Regions from separate parts of the Cytobacillus sp. Hz8 genome, predicted to be linked through region 1. Evidence: riboswitches for the same ligand, from Rfam matches in the RefSeq annotation. Region 1 holds a riboswitch; each other region holds the start of a gene.

The links. Region 1 has a riboswitch for S-adenosylmethionine ahead of ACE38V_RS18650 (hypothetical protein). Riboswitches for the same ligand answer to the same signal wherever they lie in the genome.
Region 2: it holds a riboswitch for S-adenosylmethionine, as region 1 does, so the genes downstream of both, ACE38V_RS11950 (O-acetylhomoserine aminocarboxypropyltransferase/cysteine synthase family protein) here and ACE38V_RS18650 (hypothetical protein) in region 1, are expected to answer to the same signal.
Region 3: it holds a riboswitch for S-adenosylmethionine, as region 1 does, so the genes downstream of both, ACE38V_RS10800 (Fur-regulated basic protein FbpA) here and ACE38V_RS18650 (hypothetical protein) in region 1, are expected to answer to the same signal.

What each region holds. Positions count from the first base shown of each region.
Region 1 covers NZ_JBHKFI010000019.1:26,594-29,874, reverse strand. The annotation lists gene ACE38V_RS18665 (cysteine hydrolase family protein) at 1-139, opposite strand, end outside; gene ACE38V_RS18660 (Lrp/AsnC family transcriptional regulator) at 258-698, shown strand; gene ACE38V_RS18655 (universal stress protein) at 908-1,354, shown strand; SAM riboswitch class I at 1,571-1,662, shown strand; gene ACE38V_RS18650 (hypothetical protein) at 1,759-2,022, shown strand; gene ACE38V_RS18645 (hypothetical protein) at 2,159-2,440, shown strand; gene ACE38V_RS18640 (phosphoribosyl-ATP pyrophosphohydrolase) at 2,457-2,789, shown strand.
Region 2 covers NZ_JBHKFI010000008.1:126,247-129,527, forward strand. The annotation lists gene ACE38V_RS11935 (toprim domain-containing protein) at 131-487, shown strand; gene ACE38V_RS11940 (thioredoxin family protein) at 506-808, shown strand; gene ACE38V_RS11945 (hypothetical protein) at 1,044-1,379, shown strand; SAM riboswitch class I at 1,460-1,560, shown strand; gene ACE38V_RS11950 (O-acetylhomoserine aminocarboxypropyltransferase/cysteine synthase family protein) at 1,654-2,970, shown strand; SAM riboswitch class I at 3,125-3,236, shown strand.
Region 3 covers NZ_JBHKFI010000007.1:95,073-98,353, forward strand. The annotation lists gene hypD (hydrogenase formation protein HypD) at 1-81, shown strand, start outside; gene hypE (hydrogenase expression/formation protein HypE) at 85-1,092, shown strand; SAM riboswitch class I at 1,271-1,376, shown strand; gene ACE38V_RS10800 (Fur-regulated basic protein FbpA) at 1,461-1,655, shown strand; gene ACE38V_RS10805 (peptide ABC transporter substrate-binding protein) at 2,109-3,281, shown strand, end outside.

The DNA.
Region 1 (3,281 bases):
TATTATTTTTGTCATTCTGTCTAAACCATTCAAGTATTTTTCTAGCATTGGCAGAAGCGGCAACAGGGTTGCTTAATTCCATCTTTCCATTTGGAAAATAGTCATTTTGAATATCAATAATGATTAAAGCTAAAGTCATTTTCTTCACCTCATTGAAATATTTATTATAATAAAATGATAAAGATGATCTTGAATTTTATCGATACTTTGGTGAAACACTTTTAGATTAAATCATTTCATGGTGAAAGGAATTTATTATGGAACTTGATAACATTGATTTTCAAATTTTGCGGTTACTAACCAAAAACTCACGCATACAATGGAAGGACTTAGGGGAACAAATTCATATGACGGGACAAGCAGTTGGGAACCGTATTAAAAAACTGGAGGATAGCGGCGTCATAAAATCCTACTCCTTAATCATCGATGAAATGAAATTGGGGCTTCCTTTTACAGCGTTTGTCATTATTCATATGAAAACAACTAATCATGATTCGTTTATTCGCTTTATTCAGGAACGAAATGAGGTTGTTGAAGCTCATCGAATTTCGGGGGGAGGCTGTTATCATTTAAAATTAAAAGTTAAATCACAAGAACAGTTGAATCTTATTCTTAATAACATTCTCGATTATGGGAATTATAGCTTAAATCTATCAATCCAAGAGATTAAACAGAATAATCCGTTGGGGGCCATATAACCCAGAAAGAGCATTCCATGATTACTTGATAATTTATGGTGCAGGCTTCTTTTTCGTTATGGAGATTGGGGGCAGGTGCTCATAAGATGATTTAACCTTAAAACAGATTTTGAAAAAAGTCTGAATGACATAGGAAATAGGGTGGGGATTGCAGAATTAGTAATATAACAAAGAAAAACGGTTTTTTTACGGGAAAGGATGATCTCCTAATGAACGAAGAAGCGACAAAAGTGAAGGCACAAATTATTGTTCCAATTGATGATTCTACTTATTCCCATCAAGCACTTGAATTTGCCATATCTTATGCAAAACAAATAGATGGGGAGCTTATTCTTACGAATGTGCAACCAACCTATTCATCTCCAAATTTGCATCGCTTTATATCTAAGCAAGAAATTCAGGAGTATATACATGATACAGCAGAAGAAATTTTGGAGAGAGCACTGCAATCGATTTCAACCGAAAACGTCCATATTGAAAAGGTAATCCGTATAGGGATTCCAAAAGTGGAAATTACTAAGCTGGCGGAAGAAAGGAAAGCTTATTGTATAGTGATGGGTACTCGCGGCATGGGTGCTGTGAAGAGTGCCTTAATAGGAAGTGTAAGCCTAGGGGTTCTACAGTTATCTCCATGTCCAGTCACCGTTGTTCCTTAGAAGGATTTCTGAAAAGAAGTAGCAAGAGACTATCTTTAACATGATTAAAATGGCTAACATGGATATTAACTTGAGATTAGCCATCTCCTAAAACGTGAGTTGAATAATCGAAAAACATGAAAAAAGAGTATAAATATTTTCATCATTTCCGGTAAGACAGATAGGATGATCAATATTTTTTTCAAACAATCCTCATATAATGATACTAAGTTAATAAGGTTATCAAGAGTGAACGAGAGTACTGGCTCAACGACTTCACAGCAACCTGCCAAGCACGGTAAGGAGCTTCAACCAGTGAATGATAACGTCGGACTAAAAAGGTTCCTTGTTGCATTTACGCTTGCAACGAGGAGCCTTTTTTCTTGATGCTTTATTAAAAATAAGGATAAGGGAGAGGTTTGAATATGATTGTCAACGGAGTAATCAGAAGTTATATTTCAAAATCAATGAAAGCGGAAAGATTCATTTTTTTAGTGGCGGAATTAATCGAAAGCCAGTTACAGGAGTGGGATAGGGCATATGAACTGATTCTTATGAAGCAAGCGGATTACACAATAGTTGTAAAAAATAAAGTTGACTCCTATGAAGTTACCATAGCAGAAAATGAACTGGCTACCCTTCAAAAAAGGAGCCCGTACTCTCTGACAGAAAAATGTGGGAGGAATTAGAGAAACAAGGACTAGAAGTCAAGAAGGAGTATGGGAATTATATCGAATATGTATTTATCGATCGATTCATAGAAAACGGAAAAAACGAACGGGCCTTTTGAGATGATAAATCCATGAACCAAAGGGAGTTGATTATATGAACAAAATGAACAAATGGAATCGATTATTTATTCGTCAAGGGTTTATGGTGGAAGAGAAGAGCTTTAATGTGTTTGATTGTACAAGTAAAACAAATGAGAATATGGAATTTCTCCTTGATGGTTTAAGAAAGCTTTCCATTATTTTTACCTACGAGAATAGTATTTTAACAATAAGCAATGAACCAATATCTGAAGACCTCTGTCTAAAATGTTTTGATCTCAAAGATCGAGGTCGTGGAGAAGGGCTATGGTTTCGACATTTGGTTGAATATTCATAAAGGAGGAGGAAGAAAAATGCCTGTGTATAATAAATTAGTACGTGACAAAATCCCTGATATTATCAAGAATAGTGGAAAAGAAGCCTTTACAAAAATTCTTTCTGACTATGAATACAAAACAGAGCTAAGAAAAAAAGCTCAAGAGGAATTATCGGAGTATTTAGAAGCCGATACTGATCGAGATAGTATAGAAGAATTAGCTGATTTACTTGAAATTATTCATTCATTAGCTAGTATTCATGGAGCAACGTATGAAGAATTAGAAGATGTGCGTCAGAAAAAGGCAGATGAACGTGGTGGATTTAATAATAGGATTTTTTTAACTGTGGTTAGTAATGAAGAAAATTGAATTAGTTACAGAGAATATCATTGAAAAAATAATGGAGGGTTTAATCTCAGTAAAAATGACAAAAAAATCTTGTTTTATTTAACAAAGGAAATTTGTAAATTCCGGTTGCATGAGTATTTCGAGAGAAGAGAAGGTAGAAAATAAATAATATCCAATTATTTCCTGATTTCTATGGAGTTGCCTGTAAATAGGTGGTTCCATTTTCTCTCTCACTTTTAACTTGAAAGAAAGAGTTATTTATTAGTGATTGAATACAAATAAATAATTAGTACAAAATTTTATCTATATGAAATCATTAGCAATAAGCTGAATTAATAAAAAATAGGAATAAACAAATTTTCAAACTTTTTAAAGCTGCAAGGGAAAGATTCATTCAATTAATAATGCTGGTGGTTAGTCGAATATGATGAATAAAGGAGTTATATGAATCTATAGAGAATGATATATCATCCTATAGATTGCTGGGAGGAAACAAGATAAAGTTGATTATCC
Region 2 (3,281 bases), on a different contig from region 1:
GGTAGAGGGAATCATTTAACCCTCAGTAAAAGAAGCATAAATGGATAGATTCATTCTCATAGATAGGTACACCATTTTCTAATATAATGAATATGGTAAAGTAATTATACTTTCGATCAAGGTGATCAAAATGAATGAAGATAAACCAGATAAAGTAATCATTGTGGAAGGAACATCGGATAAAAGAAAAATAATGAATATTATCAAGGAACCTATTGATGTGATCTGCACGAATGGAACCATTAGCATGACAAAGCTTGATGAATTAGTAGACACACTTGAGGATCGCGATATTTATATTTTAGTCGATGCTGATGAAGCAGGGATGAAGCTGCGGAATCAATTAAAAAGAGAATTTCCTGATGCTGAGCATCTTTATATTGATAGGTGCTATCGTGAAGTAGCAACGGCTCCAGAATATCACTTAGCAACTGTATTAACGGGAGCAAATATAGATGTCTATACAGAATTTTTAGACAGAGGTTAGCAAATGGATGAGTCATCAATGTCAGGTTTAAAACAATATATGGAGAAAAAGGGAGTGTCTTTCCTCTATTTGTATACTCCCCTTTGTGGAACGTGTAAAATTGCCGGTAAGATTCTCGAAGTAGTTGAACAATTATTACCAAATGAGCAATTTCGCAAAATGAATTTAAATTTCATACCAGAATATGCTAAAGAATGGTCAATAGAAAGTGTGCCTTGCCTTCTTATCTTTCAGAATGGGAAAATTCTTGAAAGAATTTATGCATTTCACTCCGTTCCTCATTTATATGAAAAATTACAAGGTCTAGTGAAATCTAATTGAAGATAAGAGTATTTTTTACCAATGGACAAAGTGTTGAAATTTGGCATTGAAAGTCCCAAAACACTCGACATCAATTAGGATGCTCTTGTAAATTTTGACATATTTCTTAGGAAATAAAAGACGATGGAAGATAAAAAGCTCCATTGTCTTTTTTTTGTCGAAAGAAAATAAAAGTTGTTAAAGGGATTTATGCCATTTAATAGAATTATTATCTACAAAAGGGAGTGTGAGAACATTGCAAGACGTTTTGGTTGATTTTATTAACGGAGTCAAGGGCAAAAAACATTTAATGGACTTGTTAAATGATTCATTAATTAAATTAAGCATTAAAACGGAAAAAAGCAATGCGAATCTGTTAATTGGTAAAGGTGATCTTCTCATGGTTAATTCAGATGATGTCATTCGACCAGACTGTGAAATTATAGGTGAGGAGCGAATTATTGAATCCGTGTTAGAAGGAAAAGTGAAATTACGAGAGGCAGTAAAAAGGGAAAAATTGGAAATGATAGCAACATACAGAACAACACTCTATTTAGAAACCTTGTTTATTCTTGGGAAACCCTACCAATAATATTAAAAAAACATTGACGGTCATAAACTAATTATGCTAATATTCATGTAATCATAATTTTTTGAAAATAATTAAATAGGTTCTTATCTAGAGAGGTGGAGGGACTGGCCCTATGAAGCCCGGCAACCGGTTGATTTACACGGTGCTAATTCCAGCAGAGGATTACTCTGACAGATAAGAAGAGTTCGATATCAAACCTCTTCTTATGAAGAGGTTTTTTTATCGTTTGCTGAAATATGCTAAAAAATGATAAGAAAAAGGGAGAGTTGAGAAAATGACAGAAAAACAAAAAAATTATCACTTTGAAACCCTTGGAGTTCATGGCGGACTTGAACCAGATCCAGTGACAGGAGCAAGGGCGGTACCCATTTATCAAAATAATGCCTACCAGTTTAAAAATACAGAACATGCAGCCAATTTGTTTGGGTTAAAGGAACCTGGTTACATTTATACTCGTATTCATAACCCGACTCTAACTGTATTTGAAGAAAGAATTGCTTTGCTTGAAGGAGGCGTAGGTGCTTTAGCAGTTGCCAGCGGAATGGCGGCAATCACATTAGCAATATTAAATATTGCTCAAGCTGGTGATGAAATTGTTGCTGCATCCAATTTATATGGGGGTACATATAACTTATTTGCTGTTACCTTACCGAAATATGGAATCAGCGTAAAGCTTGTTGAGCCAGATTCTTTAGATAACTTCAAAAATGCCATTACCGATAAGACGAAGGCCATTTATGCTGAAACGATTGGTAATCCAAGTTTAAAAGTTCTTGATATTGAAGGTGTAGCGAATATTGCTCATGAAGCAGGTATTCCACTGATTGTTGATAATACTTTTGCAACTCCGTACTTATGCAGACCAATCGAATTTGGAGCTGATATTGTTGTACACTCAGCAACAAAATGGTTGTTAGGAAATGGAACCACTCTTGGTGGCGTAATTGTAGATGGAGGAAAGTTTGATTGGAATTCACCTAAATTCCCTGGATTTACTGAACCAGACCCAAGCTACCACGATATTGTTTATAGCGAAGCATTAGGAGCGGTGGCCTATATTACAAAAGCAAGAGTTCAGCTTCTTCGTGATTTTGGACCAACCTTGAGTCCACAAAATGCCTTTCAATTTACCCTTGGATTAGAGACTCTACATGTAAGAATGAAGGAACATGTCGCAAACACGAAGATCATTGTGGATTACTTACAAAAACATCCAGCAGTAACATGGATCATCTACCCTGGCCTTGAAACAAGTTCCGATAAAGTTCTTGTAGATAAATATTTTCCTAAAGGTGCTGGATCTGTTGTTGTTTTTGGAATTGCAGGGGGCAGAGAAGCAGGGGCTGCATTTATTAATCATCTAGAATTATGGGCTCATGTGGCGAACGTCGGTGATGCAAAAAGTCTTGTTATACATCCAGCAAGTACGACTCATCAACAATTAGATGCAGAAGGATTAGCCGCTGCAGGAGTACCTGAGGATCTCATTCGCCTTTCTATTGGTATTGAAAATGCAGACGATCTCATTGAGGATTTAGAGCAAGCGATTGGGGCGGCAACAGGGATTACAAGTCTCGCAGCAAAGGCTTAATCTTTAATATTGATATAATAATTATTAGGGAATTTACCAGTATAAAACAGTTGAATTGTCATTGACACCCTTTTATTTCCGTGATACGATAAGTCTCGTAACAATTTTATGAACTTTTCTGAAATAGAACTTAATTGAATATAGATGAGATTCACTCTTATCAAGAGAGGTGGAGGGATGTGCCCGATGAAACCCGGCAACCGTCAATATGATTATTGAAATGGTGCCAATTCACACAGAACAATGATTGTTTTGGTAGATAAGAGAAAGGACATGAATGAATGCCTTTCTGCTTATCTGTGCAGAAAGGT
Region 3 (3,281 bases), on a different contig from region 1:
CCAGTCAAACCAATTGGGCCTTGCATGGTTTCTACAGAAGGCACATGTTCAGCTCATTACCAGTACTTGAGGGAGGATTAGTTAATGAAGGATGAGAGAATTAGCTTAGCTCATGGTGATGGAGGAGAGCTGGCACATAATTTAATACAAGATGTATTTGTTAAGGCGTTTGGGCATAATGAATTTGCTCGCTTTGATGCAGCTGTCTTTCCATCTCCCTCTGTAAAAATGGCTGTGACGACGGATAGCTTCGTGGTAAAACCAATCTTTTTCCCTGGTGGAAACATCGGAAAACTTGCTATTGCTGGGACGGTTAATGACCTGGCTGTAAGTGGAATGATTCCGCAATATTTAACAGCGGGTTTTATTATTGAAGAGGGCTTCAAGGTGAAAGAACTGAAGGAAATTGTTCATTCAATGGCAGAAGAGGCACAAAAAGCTCAGGTCCAAATTGTGGCAGGCGACACAAAGGTGGTAGAACGAGGAAGTATTGATGGGCTTTACATCAACACTACCGGAATCGGCTTTATTCATCCTACACATCCTGTCCAACCGGAATTAATGGATGAAGGAGACTCCATTATTGTTAATGGCACAATCGGTGACCATGGCATTGCGATTTTAGGTGCACGGGGAGAGCTTGGAATTAAGACGGAACTGCAGAGTGATTGTGCGGCGCTGAATGGGTTGATTGCTAGTGTGATAGATTCGGTTGATGGGATTCGAATCATGCGGGATCCTACACGAGGCGGTCTCGCAACGACGCTTGTAGAAATCGCAGAGGATTTTGGAATCTCCATGGAAATAGAAAATGAAGAAATCCCAATTCGAAGCGAAGTAAAAGGTGCCTGTGATATCCTTGGATTCGATCCACTTTATCTTGCAAATGAGGGAAAAGTTATTTTCATTGTGAAAAAAGAGCAAGAAGCACAGGTTCTTCAGCTACTAAAACAGCACGAGCTTGGACAAAATGCTAAAGTCATCGGTCATATAACAGGCAAAGAGAAAGGAACGCTTCATTTAAAAACGGGACTTGGCAGTACGAGAAAGCTGCATAGACTTTCTGGAATGATGCTGCCGCGAATTTGTTAAATTGAACTAGACCTGAAAATCATTAGGCAGTAGCACATAAGTTGTGTTGCTGCCTGATGATTTTCAGGTTTTTAAAAGTGAAGTTTTTTTTCCTCTAAATAATGGTTGACAAATCGGAATAGTAGGTTTATTTTATACATAAAGCTAAAATAAAATTTAAATATTCTTTGATATATCCAACTTATCAAGAGAGGTGGAGGGAATGGCCCTTTGATACCTCAGCAACAGGTTCTTTTAAGAACACTGTGCTAATTCCAACAAGCATTATGCTTGGAAGATGAGTTAGGGTGACATGTTACTGAGTCAATCCTATTCTTATCTTTAAGAATAGGATTTTTATTTTTTATCAAATAAAGGGAGTGAATGAAATGAGTAACTATCCTTGTAAAAATCTTGAAAAGCGGCGCAAAGAATTAATAAATATACTTACTACTTTTGAATTCTATAAAAATGGTGATAAGAGTCTGTATGAATTACCTCTTCCTGATTTAGAACATGAGTATGAATCATTTCAAGCAAATTTGCATCCGCATATCGGTGTGGGTTCTATACATTGGGTTTAGTGATAAACAGGGAATCTTTTACCCGAAAAAATGAAGTTAAAAAATTATAGACTGGATTGGTCTTGTATCAAAGTATTGAATTATGCTTGTTCGATATCTTTTAGAAATAAAAAAATCATATACTAGTTGTCTTGTTTTGTGAAGCCATAATTAATTTGTTTCATAGAGTATCATAAATCCGACTATTCCTATTGGCTTACTAAAACTGATTTTGAAGCTTTAACAGGTCAATAGATAGTACAATACATTTTCAACAAGAGCTCAAACGTTACAAAATTTAGAAATAGGAGGAACTTACATAATGAAATATGGCATCCAATACAGAAATTTGTGTTGCTGTCTTCAAAAGGATAGTTGATTGAAAAGAAAAAACTAATTGCTAGTAAGTGTGTTTCAGTGAAAGGAATTATTTACTAAATAATTTAATTTTAGAGAAAGATAGGAGTAAAAAAGATGCAAAAAATTAAAAGAAAATTAAGTATATTGATTGGATCATTATTTGTGATTACATCGTTAGTAGGTTGCTCTGCTAATACGAATGGAAGCAATAATTCCTCAGGCGAAAAGGCAAGTGGAAAGTCAGGTGAGCAATTAGCCGATAATCAAGTGTTAAATTGGGTTGCACCAACAGAAATACCAACAGCAGACTCCGTAAAGGAATATGATACTGCAAGTGCAGAGCAAATTAATATTTTTGCTGAAGGATTGTATAAAATTAACGGGAAAAATGAGGCTGTTCCAGCTATTGCTGACGGTGAACCTAAAGCAACGAACAAGGAGAAAACACAATATATTATTAATATTAAAAAAGATTTGAAATGGTCAAATGGTGATCCATTGACGGCAAAAGATTTTGTTTATGCATGGCAGCGCTTGTTTGATCCTAAAACCGCTGCACAAAATGCCAGCACTTATTTTAATATAAAAAATGCTCAAGCCATTAATGAAGGAAAAATAGATAAAAGTAAATTAGGGATTAAGGCACTATCCGATACGCAGTTGCAAATTGATTTGGAATATTCCGATGTATATTTTAAAGAGACACTTTCCTCTACGAACCTTTTTCCTCAAAATGAGAAGTTTGTAACGGAGAAAGGTGATAAATACGGTAAAAGCAGTGAAGATACTTTAAGCAATGGTCCGCTCGTATTGTCAGATTGGGATGGTACCGGATTAAGTTGGAAGTATAAGAAGAACAAATATTATTGGGATAAAGATAACATCTCTCTCAAGCAAATTAATGTGCAAGTTGTAAAAGAAACGGCTACTGGAATTAATCTGTATCAGGCTGGGACAATTGATGGTGTTACATTATCTGGTGACTTTATTAAACAATTCAAAGATGACCCGGGATATATAAATATTTTAGCACTTCGCGCAACAAACCTTGAATTAGGAACCAGTTCAAATAAAAACCTGCAAAATGAGAATCTGCGTAAGGCATTAAGTTTATCCATTGATCGAAATGAATTGGTCAAGAATGTATTAGCTGATGGTTCTCGTGCAGCAACTGGGGCTATTCCAAAGGGGATGGCAAAGGACCCGAAAAATGAAGAAGATTTTGCAGATGCAGCTGGAGAATTAGTGAAGCACGATACGGATCAAGCGAAAAAATTATGGGAAAAA